Regions from separate parts of the Pontibacter brevis genome, predicted to be linked through region 1. Evidence: riboswitches for the same ligand, from Rfam matches in the RefSeq annotation. Region 1 holds a riboswitch; the other holds the start of a gene.
What was found. A riboswitch is a leader RNA that binds a small molecule or an ion and turns the genes downstream of it on or off. The one in region 1 is predicted to bind S-adenosylmethionine.

Region 2: linked by a shared signal. The riboswitch ahead of ACYVB1_RS08450 (O-acetylhomoserine aminocarboxypropyltransferase/cysteine synthase family protein) and the one ahead of ACYVB1_RS08245 (phosphoadenylyl-sulfate reductase) in region 1 are both predicted to bind S-adenosylmethionine.

What each region holds. Positions count from the first base shown of each region.
Region 1 covers NZ_BAAGXV010000027.1:89,273-96,744, reverse strand. The annotation lists gene ACYVB1_RS08255 (sulfate adenylyltransferase subunit 1) at 1-557, opposite strand, end outside; gene cysD (sulfate adenylyltransferase subunit CysD) at 559-1,467, opposite strand; gene ACYVB1_RS08245 (phosphoadenylyl-sulfate reductase) at 1,612-2,331, opposite strand; SAM riboswitch class I at 2,676-2,779, opposite strand; gene ACYVB1_RS08240 (hypothetical protein) at 2,925-3,644, opposite strand; gene ACYVB1_RS08235 (ThuA domain-containing protein) at 4,394-7,472, shown strand, end outside.
Region 2 covers NZ_BAAGXV010000028.1:3,357-10,828, reverse strand. The annotation lists gene ACYVB1_RS08470 (queuosine precursor transporter) at 40-831, opposite strand; gene ACYVB1_RS08465 (ribonuclease Z) at 1,002-1,919, opposite strand; gene ACYVB1_RS08460 (STAS domain-containing protein) at 1,934-2,311, opposite strand; gene ACYVB1_RS08455 (phosphoribosylaminoimidazolesuccinocarboxamide synthase) at 2,366-3,313, opposite strand; SAM riboswitch class I at 3,776-3,883, shown strand; gene ACYVB1_RS08450 (O-acetylhomoserine aminocarboxypropyltransferase/cysteine synthase family protein) at 4,153-5,481, shown strand; gene metX (homoserine O-acetyltransferase MetX) at 5,490-6,551, shown strand; gene ACYVB1_RS08440 (S8 family serine peptidase) at 6,865-7,472, shown strand, end outside.

The sequences.
Region 1 (7,472 bases):
TTATCGCCTTTCAGGGCGCTAATCGGGATAAAGGTAATGTCCTTTGCAGTCAGTTTGGAGGCAGCGAATTGCTTGTAATCTTCTACAATCTGGTTGTATACGTTTTCATCAAAACCGACTAAGTCCATTTTGTTGATGCAGATAACCAGGTGCGGAATACCAAGCAGCGAAGAGATGATAGAGTGGCGGCGGGTTTGCTCCTGCACCCCATTACGGGCATCTACCAGGATGATAGACAGGTTGGAGTTGGAGGCACCCGTTACCATATTGCGGGTATACTGGATATGGCCAGGGGCGTCGGCAATAATAAACTTACGCTTTGGCGTGCTGAAGTACTTGTAGGCTACGTCAATCGTAATGCCTTGTTCACGCTCTGCCTTCAGGCCGTCCGTCAGCAGCGACAGGTCTACCTGCCCGTCTTCGTTTACCCGGCCAGAGCTTTCAATGGCTTCCAGCTGGTCGATATAAATCTGGTTTGTGTCGTACAGCAATCTGCCAATGAGGGTACTTTTACCGTCGTCTACGCTACCTGCCGTTATAAATCTTAATATATCCATGTTAAAAGTATCCTCCTTTCTTGCGGTCTTCCATTGCCGTTTCCGATAACTTATCGTCGATACGGGTAGCGCCACGCTCACTTATTTTTGACTCTATTATCTCTGCAATCACAGTGTCTATGTCGTATGCCACAGACTCTACAGCAGCTGTACAGGTCATGTCGCCTACGGTGCGGAAGCGTACTTTGCGGGTCACAATTTCATCTTCCGGGTCACGGTAAATAAAATCTGAAGTGGCCATTAGCTTTCCATCGCGGATGAGGCACTCGCGCTCGTGGGTAAAATAAATGTTTGGAAGAGCGATATTCTCGCGCTTGATGTAGTTCCAAACATCCAGTTCCGTCCAGTTACTGATAGGGAAGGCACGCACATTTTCGCCCAGAGAAATACGGCCGTTGTAGGTGTTCCAGAGCTCCGGGCGCTGGCGTTTCGGGTCCCACTGTCCGAACTCGTCTCTTACTGAAAAGATCCTTTCCTTGGCACGGGCTTTCTCCTCATCGCGGCGGGCACCACCAATGCAGCAATCAAAACCAAACTCTTCTATTGTCTCGAGCAAGGTATACGTCTGCAGACCATTGCGGCTGGCATAGCGGCCGGTTGGCTCCGAAAGGTTCTGCTTCTTGATGGTGTCTTCTACGTTACGCACAATCAGCTTCTCACCCAGTCGCTCGGCTAACTCATCACGGTACTGGATAGCCTCCGGAAAGTTATGGCCCGTGTCGATGTGCACCAGCGGGAATGGGAATTTACCCGGGCGGAAAGCCTTTTCAGCTAAGCGCACCAGGGTGATGGAATCTTTACCGCCCGAAAACAGTAAGGCCGGCTTTTGAAACTGGCCCGCTACCTCACGCATGATATGGATGGCTTCTGCCTCCAGCTGGTCGAGGTAATCAAGGTATCTCTTATTCATTTCTTGTATTGTTTATTCAAATCGTGTTTCAGCGAAACGACTTTAAATTTGGGTGCAAAATTAAGGGAACTTAAAACGTAAAGCATGATTTAAATTAATTCTTTGTAAAGAAGAACAAATTTAAATCATGCTCTGGATGCTTTATTACCTGGCGTGCAGTCCGCACTCTTTCTTGGAGTTGCTTTCCCACCACCAGCGGCCTGCCCTAAAGTCTTCTCCTTCGGCAATGGCACGGGTACAAGGGGCACAGCCAATGCTCACGAATCCTTTGTCGTGCAGCGGGTTGTAGGGAATGTTAAGCTGGCGCACAGCCTCCCGCACGGCATCCAGCGACCAGTTCTTCAGGGGGTTGTATTTTATTACCTGGAAACCTGGGTCCCACTCCAGCAACTGTAGGTTCTGGCGTGCATCAGACTGTTCTGCCCGTATACCTGTAATCCAGAGTTCTACGCCCTGCAATGCCCGCTTCAAAGGCTCTACCTTACGCACAAAGCAGCACTGCTTGCGGTCTTCCACAGAATTGTAGAAGCTCAGTGTGCCTTTCTCGTTTACCATTTGCTCCACAGCCTCGTGCTTCGGGAAGAAGACTTCTATGTTTTTACCGTAGTGGCGGTTGGTTTTGTGCAGCAGAGTATAAGTTTCGTTGAACAGGCGGCCTGTATCCAGCGAGAAAACACGGATAGGCAGGTTGTTCTCGAATATATAATGCGTAATAAGCTGATCTTCGATGCCAAGGCTACTGGAGAAGGCAATTTTCCCTTCGAACTGCGAAGCCAGCAGTGCCAGACCTTCTTCGATGCCTTTTCCCTCCAGCAGTGCAAGCAGTGCCGGCAGTTTGGTTTCTAAAGCAGATATATCGTTCATGTGTGGTAATTTAAAATCTTGGGAAGATGAAACTTAGTTGTTTGTCATTGCTCCCGGGTTATAACTATCCTGCTCCTCTTTTTGTGCCCGCAACAGCATAAAAATTCAACTGAAGCATGGGCACATAATGCCTGAAAAAAAGAAAGAGGGTGAAAAACAGGGGCGCCTGACAGGGCAGAAGTGCTGAAAGTAAAATCTAAGGCAATAGATTTAAACGCCTAGCACGGCATACAGCAACAACAACAGCAGCATGCTGACAGAGCGTAAGTAGGAACTGTGGCAGCAGGAGCGCTACCAGGAAAAGAAGGCGATGTGTAGTAAGCTGTCGTTTGCATTGTTTCTGAAATTTATATGTCCCGAACACGCGGGATAGGACTTGGCACCTTCCCTAAACGGGTGGTTGCCAGAGGGTCATAGAGCCTATTCTCTCGCCTCTTCTTTATAAATTTTTATCTTGACGGTTAAGTCAACCGGTATTAATTATACAAATTTACACCAAAAAATGTTTAACAGCCTACTATTTAGTTTAAAATATATTTGCGGAGCAGCAAAAAAGGGCCTCAGCTGCTCCGATATTCATAATTTATTTCCGGTTACGCTGCCAGATTCGCCACAAACTTAACCAGGGAGCGCTTGGCAATAGGTAGCAGCGAGTGCTCCAGTGGTACTGGAATTTTAGACACCACCGCAAACGTGGCGGGGTTTGGAAATTCCTGTCGCTCCCGCAACAGCTGCACTTTCAGGTTTTCGTGTGTCTGTGCCAGCCCGCGGCGCACTGTTTGCAGGTGCTTTGTGTTGATGCCCCTGTATTTCTCGTAGGTGTTCTCGAATACTGTAATGCGGTATACATAAACCTGTGTCTCTTTGCCCGGGAAGGTCTCCAGAAACAGGTAGCCTTCGTTGCGGTACATGGGTGTGATGCCGACGGAGCTGATTTCCAGGTGTCGCTCCACAAAATCATACAGTTCTTTGCCTTCAGAGAGGGCCTCGTTGAAGAGGGGAGAAGCATACTGTATTATCTCCTCAATCTGCTGCATTGTCTCGTCGTCCTGCACAATTTTCTCATATACCAGTTCCAGCTTTTCGAAGTCAGCCCGGCTGATACGCTCCGGAAACGATTCGTATGCCAGCTGCTTATGCGCTTTTACCTGTTGCAGGTTGCGGTAATGCATGATCAGGTCTGAGAAAACCGGGTAGAGGCGCTGTTTGCCAAATTCAGATCTGGCAGCTTTGAGGTAAGCCAGCAGCAGGTACTTTTTGTACTCAAAATCAAGAAGCCCTTCAGTGAGCCAGTTGGCAGGTAGGGTGTTCATACGCTTTCAAGTTTATATAGGTAAATTTAGCACAGTAGTTTAACGCTGTAACGCTTTTCCTGTTGATGCCTGTAAAAGGAAAATTCTTAAAATTTCTAAGAGCAGCAATAAGGCCAGAATTAAGCAGGTCACACCCGTGGCAGATTTGCTCTGCGTATCTGCACAGTAACATTATCTGATGTAGCTGTTTCAGGATATAACTTGCAGCAGCTTCTTGTTCTTTATACAAGTCCTCGTGCAACATGCTCAGCTTTTGAGGCGGCGCCTGGATGCACTTTACCAGGTAGTGGTGTAGCGAATCAGCGCGGTGCAGGTACTCCTTTAAAGCTTTTGTCTAAAAAGCGAAAGAACATACATATAGCCGGACTGTAAAAACAAGTATCTGAGTCGCATTCAGAACGGCTGTTCATATAATGACAGATGCACGCAGCGCCTTTTTTGAGCCTACTCTAATAATTCCTTTGTTGGCACTTCGAAAATATTTCCTTAAACTTATAGGCTGTTTGATATTGAACTAAGGCAGGATGCTTTACGGTTAAGGAAGTGATTACTCAGGTAAAGAGTATAATGTGCTGTTATGAAGTGTTTTAGCTGCCGTGTTGCAGTTGAAATAATCTTTTATCCTTAGCGTTCTAAGCTCGTTACAGAAACTCATTGCGTCAAAAGAACACATATATACCAATTATTACACCCCTACATAAAAATAAATGATAACAAAGGTCTCCCTCTATCAGGTCTTTTGCTTATTTATGATAAGCAGCCTTACACTCTTTTCTTGTAGCGACAAACGCTCCGGTGATCCCCGGGTGCTCGTCTTTAGCAAGACAAGTGGCTTTCACCATGCATCCATTGATGCTGGAAACAATGCCCTCATGCAGTTGGGCGAGGAGCACGGCTTTATTGTAGACACTACTACCAATGCCGCTGTTTTCAACGAAGATTCACTTAAGAAGTATTCAGCCGTTGTGTTCCTGAACACAACCGGTGATGTGCTGAACAATTACCAGGAAGCGGATTTTGAGCGCTACATACAAGCTGGCGGTGGCTTTGTGGGTATACACGCCGCTACCGATACGGAGTATGACTGGGGCTGGTACGGCAGGCTCGTGGGTGGCTACTTCAACGGCCATCCGGAACCACAGAAGGCTGTTTTAAGTGTAGTGAACACAGAGCATGCGGCTACTGAGCACCTGCCGAAGCAATGGGAAAGAGCAGATGAGTGGTACTCGTTTAAAAATCTGAACACCAACGCTAAGGTTCTGCTCACCATAGATGAGAGCACCTACAAAGGTGGCACGAATGGCGACAACCACCCGATGGCTTGGTTTCATGAGTACGATGGTGGTCGTGCCTTCTATACCGGCTTAGGCCACACGGAGGAATCTTTCAGGGACCCACAGTACCTGAAGCATGTGGCAGGAGGTATCAAATATGCCATTGGTGAGAACCTGGAGCTTGATTACGAAAAAGTTAAAACACAGCGTGTGCCGGAAGAAGACCGCTTTGTGAAGGTGCAGCTGAGCCAGGGCCAGTTCTTTGAGCCTACCGAAATGGCCGTTCTCCCTAACCTGAACATCCTGGTGGCACAGCGCCGCGGTGAACTGATGCTTTATAACCAGGAAACCGGTGATGTAAAACAGGTTGGCGCGCTGAATGTGTACCACAAAACAACAGTGCCGGATGTGAATGCAGAAGAAGGCCTGATGGGCCTTGCAGCTGACCCTAACTTCAGCAAGAACAACTACATCTACCTGTTCTACAGCCCGATGGATACTTCTGTGAATCGTTTGTCGCGTTTTGTTTTCAAAAACGGGCAACTGGACAACAGCTCTGAAAAAGTAATGCTGGAGTTCTACTCACAGCGAAACATCTGCTGCCATACCGGCGGTTCTATCGCCTTTGGCCCGGGTAACATCCTGTACCTGTCTACAGGAGATAACTCAACGCCTTTCAACGAGAAGGGGCAGCCTTATGTAAACAACGGCTTTGCGCCACTGGATGATCGCCCGGGGCACGAGCAGTATGATGCCCGCAGATCTTCTTCTAACTCAAACGACCTGAGAGGTAAAATCCTTCGAATCAAAATAAACGAAGACGGTACTTACACGATACCGGACGGTAACCTGTTTCCTGGCAACAACCCGAAGGCACGCCCTGAAATTTACACCATGGGACACCGTAACCCGTACCGCATTGCAGTAGACCAGAAAAACGGCGCCCTTTACTGGGGTGAAGTAGGACCGGATGCCGGTGCAGACAGCTTGAATGTGCGTGGCCCGAGAGGCTATGATGAAGTGAACCAGGCGCGCAAAGCCGGTTACTACGGCTGGCCGCTGTTTATTGGCGACAACTACGCTTACCACCGCTACGACTATGCCAAAGGGGAAACAGGTCCGACTTTCGACCCTAAGAAACCTATCAACAACTCTCCGAATAACACGGGCTTACAGGAGTTGCCAGAAGCACAGCCAGCCTTTATCTGGTATCCTTATGCTGAATCACCAGATTTCCCGCAGTTAGGCACTGGTGGCCGTAACGCCATGGCGGGCCCTGTGTACTATTCCGATATGTTCCCGGAAGCCACCCGATACTCCTCTTACTATGATGGTAAGCTGTTTATTTATGACTGGATGCGGGGCTGGATTAAGGCTGTGACAATGGATGAGAACGGTAATTTTGAAAAGATGGAGCCGTTTATGTCCACCATTGACCTTAATGCACCAATAGACATGGAGGTAGGTCCTGATGGCAAGCTTTATATACTGGAGTACGGCTCCGGCTGGTTTGCTAAAAACGAAGATTCCGGCCTGGCCAGAATAGATTACCTGGCAGGTAACAGACCACCGAAGGTAGCAGGTGTAACCGTTGATAAGATGAGCGGAAAAGCACCGCTTACCGTTACGGCCACAGTCGAGGCCATAGATCCGGAAAACGACAGGCTGCGATACGTGTGGACGGTAGGTGATAAGAAGAAAGAAACTACTGAGCCAAAGCTGAATCATACTTTTGGTGCCAAAGGAGACCATAACATCAGTGTAGAGGTGTTTGATCAGCATTATGCTTCTACCAAGAGTAATGTGGTGTCGCTTTATGCCGGAAATGAGCAGCCAAAAGTGAACGTAGTCGTGCAGGGTAACCGCAGCTTCTACTTTGAAGGGCAGCCCGTGCAGTACCAGGTGAAAGTAACAGACGAAGATGGCACAGTGGACAACAGCAACCTGTTTGTTTCTGCGGATTATGTAGAGGGCACAGACATGGCGGGTGCCTCTATGGGCCACCAGATAGTGTCGGCTGAGATGCTAGGTAAAAACCTGATGTTAAGCTCCGACTGTAAAGCGTGCCACGCTGTAAACGAGAAGTCCATCGGGCCGACTTATACGCAGGTAGCACAGAAATACCAGAAAGACCGTGATGCGATGCAGCACCTGACAAATAAGATCATCAAAGGCGGAAGCGGTGTATGGGGCGAGGCAGCCATGCCGGCTCACCCGAATATGCCGGCTTCTGATGCAAAACAGATTGTGCAGTGGATTCTTTCTTTGGGTAACACCGCAAATGCACGTCAGTCGCTGCCAGCAAGCGGTCAGGTGGTACCAAAACTGGACCCGCAGCAGAAAGACAATACCGTGCTGAAACTGGCTGCCACTTATACCGACCAGGGCGGAGCAGGCATCAAGCCATTGGCTGGCTCTGACGCCGTTTACCTCAGAAACAATGCCATGGATGCGGCTGATTTCGCTTCTGTCAACGGGTTCAGTAAGGCAACCTTTAGCGGTGCAACTTACCTCATCTTCCCGGGCACAACCGGTTGGGTGAAAGGAAATCAGC
Region 2 (7,472 bases), on a different contig from region 1:
AACAAGACCTGTGTTTTTAATCAGTTTAATCAGGAAATACTATTCAGCCTGCGCCTCTTCCATCAATCGCTCTGCTTCTTTCTCTCCTAAATAGCTGTCTATGAGGTAATGGGCCACGTAGAGGAGGGGGGTGAGCAGGATGGCTACTGCAAACTTATAGATGTAATTGATAGTGGCAACAGACAGAACCTGCTCCATGGGCCAGTTACCAAAGAGAAAGAAAGCCACAAACAGCACCACAAAACTGTCTATGAGTTGCGACACAAGCGTGGATCCGGTTGCACGCAGCCAGATTCTTTTGCTGCCCGTGAACCTGCGTAGCCAATGGAAAACCGTAGCATCCAGGAACTGCGACAGCAGGAAAGCAACCACAGAACCAATGATAATCCCCAGTCCCTGGCGGTACACGCTGTTAAAAGCTACATGGATGTTGAAAGGATTGCCCTGTGCGTCGGTACTGTTTACGTCCAGCCAGAACGGAGCCGGTGGCAGACCAGTTACAATAGTGATAACGAGGAAAGCGTACAGAATAAGCAGCACCGTCAGAATACTGATTTTCTTCACACCTGCTTTGCCGAAATACTCATTTATGATATCAGTGGTGATGAACACAACGGGCCAGATAATGACGCCCGCTGTCAGGTTGAAATCAAGCCTGGCTCCACCCAATACAGGTATCTGTGCGCCCGGCAAACCGAAAAGCGCTTCTCCTGAAAAAATCTTCACCCCAATCAGCTCTGCCAGCATGGCATTGGAAATAAAGATGCCGCTAAGCACCAGGAAGAGGTGGGTGCGTCTTTTTTGTTGCGTAGCCGTGGCTGGTTTCTCCATTATTAAGAGCCTGTAGATTTTTGTGCTTTGAGCTGCAAATTTGCACTTTTAGAACCTGATTATCCACATGCTCGGTCGCTTTTGTTCAGAAAGCTTGTATAGATGCCTGTGCGTACAGCAAAAAAAGTGCTGCCGAACAGTGAAAATACTGAAGCGAAAAGGTTCTGGTTCTACTCCCGGATACAGAAGATGCTTCCTTCTACAGCCAGGTCAGCCTGCGGGAATATTTCCTGAGCCTCTGTGAGCAGTGGCGTGAGGTCTTTGTAGCGCACAGAAAAGTGGCCCAGTAGCAGGCGACGCACCTGAGCGGCGGCGGCTAGTTCGGCAGCCTGCCGGGCAGTGCTGTGGAAAGTATAATTTGCGCGCTCACGCAGCTCGTCGGTGAAAGTGGCTTCGTGGTAGAGCAGGTCCACGTGGCGGAGGTAGGGGAGTAGTTCCGGCTTATAGCGGCTGTCGGAACAGTAAGCATAGCTGCGGCTCCGCTTTGGCTCCAGCGTTACGTCTTTGTTATACACCAGCACGTTTCCCTGCTCGTCTGTTACGTCTTCGCCCCACTTCAAGCCTACGAGTTGCGGGGGAGTCAGAAAAGCGGGTAGCTTCTCTTTTATCAGCGGACGCGCCTTCTGCTTTTCACGAAACAGAAAGCCAGAGCAGGGCACACGGTGCTCCATAGGCAGGGTGTGCACCGTAATCTGCTTATTTTCAAAAATCTTTTTATGGCAGGTCGTATCCAGTTCATTAAAAATGAGTGGGAAGCACAGGTTAGTGCCGGAATACCTGAACTGTAAGCTTAAAATTTCGATGAGGCCAGGAGGGCCGAAGAGGTATAATGGCGTGTGGCGACCCTGCAGATGCATGGTTGAGAGGAGGCCTGCCAATCCAAAATAATGATCGCCATGGAGGTGGCTGATATAGATATTGCAGATGCGCTGATGCTTTATCTTGTACTGCATCAGCTGCATCTGCGTTCCTTCACCGCAATCAATCAGGTGGTACTGATTGTCTATGGTAAGTACCTGTGCGGTATGGTGTCTGTTTGCCGATGGTGTGGCCGACGAACTGCCCAGTATCCTGAGTTCGAAATTCACAACCGGCGGTATACTTAGTCTTCTTTGTTAGTCAGGTCCTGCTCAATCTCGTGCAGAAACACACGGTCGATAGCTTCTTCTACAGTAGGCAGAATATTCAGCACCGACTCTAACTTAGAAATGGTGATTAATTTCATAACATGATCCTGCAAGCCAGTCAGAATCAAAAGACCGCTGGATGAGTTGCAAAGGCGGTTTGCAATAAGGATAGAGCTTAAGCCTGAAGAATCAGTGTATTTCACATTGCTCAGGTCAAGAATCAGGTTGGTGATGCCTTCAGCGTTCAACTTCACGAACTCAGACTTCAGGTCCGGTGCTATTGAAGTGTCCAGCTTCTTCTCATCTATCGTGATAATTGTATAGTTTTCTTTCTTATCAATCGTGTACTTCATAGATCTACCAGTAAGGATTTAAATGCGAATGTACCAAAATCTACTTTAATTTACTTAATTTTTGGTGTTAAAATTATTGTTTCCAATGTGCTGCTCAATGCGCGATAGCACCTGATCATAGCTGTTCTTCTCAAATTTCTGGCCAGTAAATACCTCATACAGCTCGATGTAGCGCTCTGAGATGCCCTGTACCACCTCATCTGTCATTTCAGGCACAGATTGACCTTCTTTCCCCTGAAAGCCGTTTTCAATGAGCCACTGCCGTACAAATTCTTTGGAGAGTTGCCGCTGTGGCTGTCCCTGCTTTTGCCGCTCTTCGTAGCCTTCGCTGTAGAAGTAGCGGGAGGAGTCAGGGGTATGGATTTCATCAATCAGGTATACCTCTCCGTTGTATTTGCCAAACTCATATTTTGTATCAACCAGAATAAGGCCCTGTTGTTTGGCCAGTTCGGTGCCACGTGCAAAAAGTGCGCGCGTATATTGCTCTAAGATAAGGTAATCCTGCTCTAATACAAGGCTTTGCCTTAAAATTTCTTCTCTTGAAATATCTTCATCGTGGCCTTCGTCGGCTTTGGTGGTTGGCGTGATAATTGGCTCTGGCAGCTTGTCGTTTTCGCGCAAACCCTCCGGCAGTGCCACACCGCACAATACCCGTTTTCCTGCTTTGTACTCGCGCCAGGCATGTCCGGCCAAGTATCCCCTGATGACCATTTCTACCTTAAAAGGCTCGCATTTGTAGCCAATGGTTACATTCGGGTCTGGCGTCGAAAGCACCCAGTTAGGTACAATATCGGCCGTGGCTTTCAGGTTCAGGCTCGCAATCTGGTTCAGTACTTGCCCTTTAAAAGGAATAGCCCTGGGCAGCACCACATCAAAAGCAGAAATGCGATCGGTGGCTACAATGGCCAGTTTGTCTTTGAAATAGTAGACATCGCGGACTTTGCCTCTGTAAAAGCCGGTTTGGCCGGCAAAGGAGAAGTTAGTTTCTTTTATGGCCTCCATTTATTTGGTGTCGTTATAGGCGAGCAAAGTTAACTATATTTTGTCCGTCCGGAAATAATTCTGAATGATGTTGCCAGGCGTTTGATAATAAAAATATATATACTTACAGATTTTGTATTATACTGTGATAACAGGCTGAGGTTTTATATTATCTAACCGATAAGTTGTATGTTATGCTGAACATGTGGTTTTAGTAAGGCTCTTTGCCTTTGCCTTCAGCTGTTGCCATTCAGAATAGCACTGCTGAGGAGAATAGTGAATGCAGCAGGGGGGCAGTCATATCAGTAAGCTGCTAATCGTTTTAATTGTACTGGAAGGTAAAGCAACGAAAAATACATCCTGCCGTAGGAAATGACAGAAGTTGAAGGGCGGTTCAAAAACTAAAAAACTATATTTTTATTTGGATTTGCTTTTTTAGCGCTTTATTATTGCAATATCAAGTCAATTATCCCTTCGGGATTTGATTTATAAAGAAGAGTGGAGAGACAGGCTCTGTGAAGCTCTAGCAACCTAACTACCGAGGTTAAGGTGCTAATTCCTGATTCCGGAACATCCGGAAGAATATAAATTGATACGAACATGAAAAAGGGAGTCAATTCAGCACAGTACGTTTCATTATTTTCGACGGCAACGGCAGTTTTGTCACGTCAACGCATTTTAGCTCAGGCTACAGAACATTTGCGCGCGCCCATGTGCGCCATGCGTTGCTGTTGTTGTTAAGCTTACCTCCTGTCTTACAGCATCCGGCACAGACATATCGCCTCTGTTGCACAACTTGCTTCATACGCTTCCAAAGAGTTTCATCTACCAATCTTCTCAAAACCTTAACCTAAACAGCCATGTCAGATACACTACACTTCGAAACACTACAGCTACATGCAGGCCAGGAAATTGACCCGACCACACAGTCTCGTGCTGTGCCTGTTTACCAGACTACTTCTTACGCCTTTAAAAATGCAGAGCACGGTGCCAACCTGTTTGCTTTAAAAGAATTCGGGAATATTTATACCCGTATCATGAATCCGACAACGGATGTGTTTGAAAAGCGCATAGCGGCCCTGGAAGGTGGTGTGGCAGCGGTGGCAGTGGCATCTGGGCAGGCAGCACAATTTATAGCCTTAAGCAACATTCTGGAGGCCGGTGATAACTTTGTGTCTACAAATTTCCTGTATGGTGGCACTTATAATCAGTTTAAGGTGTCGTTTAAGCGGTTGGGTGTAGAAACTCGCTTTGCGGAGAATGATGAGGTGGAAAGCTATGAGAAGCTGATTGATGAGAAGACGAAGGCTATTTATTTAGAGACAATCGGTAACCCGCGTTTCAATGTCCCGGATTTCGAGGCAATTGCTGCGCTGGCCCGCAAATATGATATTCCGCTGGTGGTGGATAACACCTTTGGAGCAGGCGGTTACCTGTTCCGACCGCTCGAGCACGGAGCCAATGTGGTGGTGGAGTCTGCCACTAAATGGATTGGCGGCCATGGTACCAGCATTGGCGGTGTGATTGTGGATGGCGGTAACTTTAACTGGGGCAACGGCAAGTTTCCGCAGTTCTCTGAACCGTCGGAAGGCTACCATGGCATGAAGTTCTGGGAAGTGTTTGGCGCTGACGGGCCGTTTGGCAATATTGCTTTTGCCATACGTGCCCGGGTAGAAGGCCTGCGTGACTTTGGTCCTGCGCTTAGCCCCTTCAACTCTTTCCTGTTGCTGCAGGGCCTCGAGACCCTTTCGCTGCGCCTGGACAGGACTGTACAGAATGCACTGGAACTGGCAACCTGGCTGGAGCAGCATGAGCAGGTAGAGGCAGTGAATTACCCCGGGCTGGAAAGCAGCAAATACCATGCACTGGCCAGGAAATACCTGAAGCGCGGTTTTGGAGGTGTGCTTTCCTTTAAATTAAAAGGGGGAGACAGGCAGCAGGCGGAAACGTTTGTAAACAGCCTGGAACTGGTAAGCCATTTAGCTAATGTGGGTGATGCGAAAACACTTATCATTCACCCGGCTTCCACCACGCACCAACAGCTCTCTGATGCCGAACAACTCAATGCTGGTGTTGAGCCAACGCTGCTGCGTGTGTCGGTAGGCATTGAGCACATTGATGATATTAAAGCTGATTTTAAGCAGGCTTTTGCTAAAGTTAAAGAGGCACAACCAGAGCCTACATTATAATTACGAATATGCCAACACATCACGTTTTTGAATATAAAGATACTTTCACGCTGGAGTCAGGCGCAACATTGCCTGGCTTCCAGCTTGCCTATTCTACCTTTGGCACACTAAACGCACAGCGCAGTAATGTAGTGTGGGTATGCCATGCCCTGACCGGTAGCTCCGACTTTACCGACTGGTGGTGTGACCTCTTTGGTGAGGGTAAGCTGTATGACCCACGCGACTGGTTTGTTATATGTGCCAACACCCTGGGAGGGTGTTATGGTTCTACTGGTCCCTTCAGTATAAACCCTGCCACACAGCAACCCTACTACCATGCTTTTCCGCAACTGACAAACCGTGATGTGGTAACTGCTTTTGATTTGCTGCGGCAGGATTTGGGGCTGGAGCATATACATTCTTTATTAGGAGCCTCTTTAGGAGGGCAGCAGGCACTGGAATGGGCGCTGCTAAAGCCCGATACTTTTGAGCGGCTAATCCACGTGGCCTCCAATGCACGCCACTCTCCCTGGGGTATTGCTTTCAATGAAACACAGCGTATGGCCATTCGCCAGGACCCTACCTGGGCAACAGACACAGAAACGGCCGGACTCGAAGGTATGAAAACAGCCCGGGCCATAGCCATGCTTTCGTACCGGCATTATAATACCTATGCGGCTACGCAACAGGAGCCAGGTAACAGCATCACAGACAATTTCCGGGCTTCCAGCTATCAGGTGCACCAGGGCCAGAAACTGGCGCAACGTTTTAATGCTTACACCTACTGGCTGCTGTCTAAGGCAATGGATTCCCACCACGTGGGCCGTGACAGGGGAGGACTGGAGAGAGCGCTGGCGCAGCTGAAGGCACGTAGCCTCTTTGTGGGTGTGAATTCAGACCTGCTGTTTCCGGTGGAGGAGCAGCGTTACCTTCATGAGCATGTCAGGAATTCCTCCTTTTACCTGATTGAGTCAGATTATGGACATGATGGATTTCTGGTAGAGTTTCCGCAACTGACAGAGGCAATCACCAACTTCTATGAAGAAGAAGAGAGGTTAGAGGAACTTAGCTATGAACGGGAAGAGCGGTAAGTTTCCTGGTGTATGCGGCCAAGGCTTGTATGGCAGCAGCAACTATGTATATAGGAATATTTATATAGGTGTTGCCTGAAAAACCGAGCATGAACTGCATCTTAGAAGTCTCATTGACTGCACCCAAAATAGTATTTCTTAACAACAAACGTCCTTATATATCTTGCTTATCAGTATAATGCAAATGTTAGATTGAATTATAGTTAGCATACTGCCCCGGTTAAGAAATATTTATATTAGTAAAGTTTTTTTTAGCTTTAAACTACGTTTGGCCGTACAATAATTATATGATGGCGATATAATTTTTACGGACATGAAAAGAACCATAATTCCTGTTTTAACATACTTCACTCTACTCTTAGCATTTACTTCCTGCAGGCAAGACGGACCTGCCCCCATTCGTAATATCAAAGCCGGGCCTAACCTCTTGAAGGCCCAGGCAAGTCAATCCTTCACAAACTATACCTACTTTACAGACCAACAGCAGAAGACGCTAGGGAATGTATATACAAAAGAGGTGCTGGTTTCATTTGTAGAGGGACTGTCTGTAGAGCAGGAGCAGCAAACATTAGAGCAGTACGGCTTTGTTGAAAGCAGAACAGAACAGGTGGCAACAGACGCAACCTTACTCCATAGTGTGGCTTTGGTAGACGGTTTAAACTGTAACCAGGTAGAGCAGGCTTTACAGGAACTGGCAAAAGACCCTAACATTAGTTATGCTGCGCCTTACTTTCGTGATGGCAACAGTTTGGTTGGTGTAAGCAATCAGGTGGTTGTTACGCTGGAAAAAGGAGAAACGGGAGCCCTCCAGAGACTTGCCAAAGAGTATAATGCAGAAGTGTTGAAATCTGTTGATGAAGATACTTATCTGCTGAAAGTAGATGATACGTCCAAAGGCAATGCCTTAGCCTTTGCAAACTA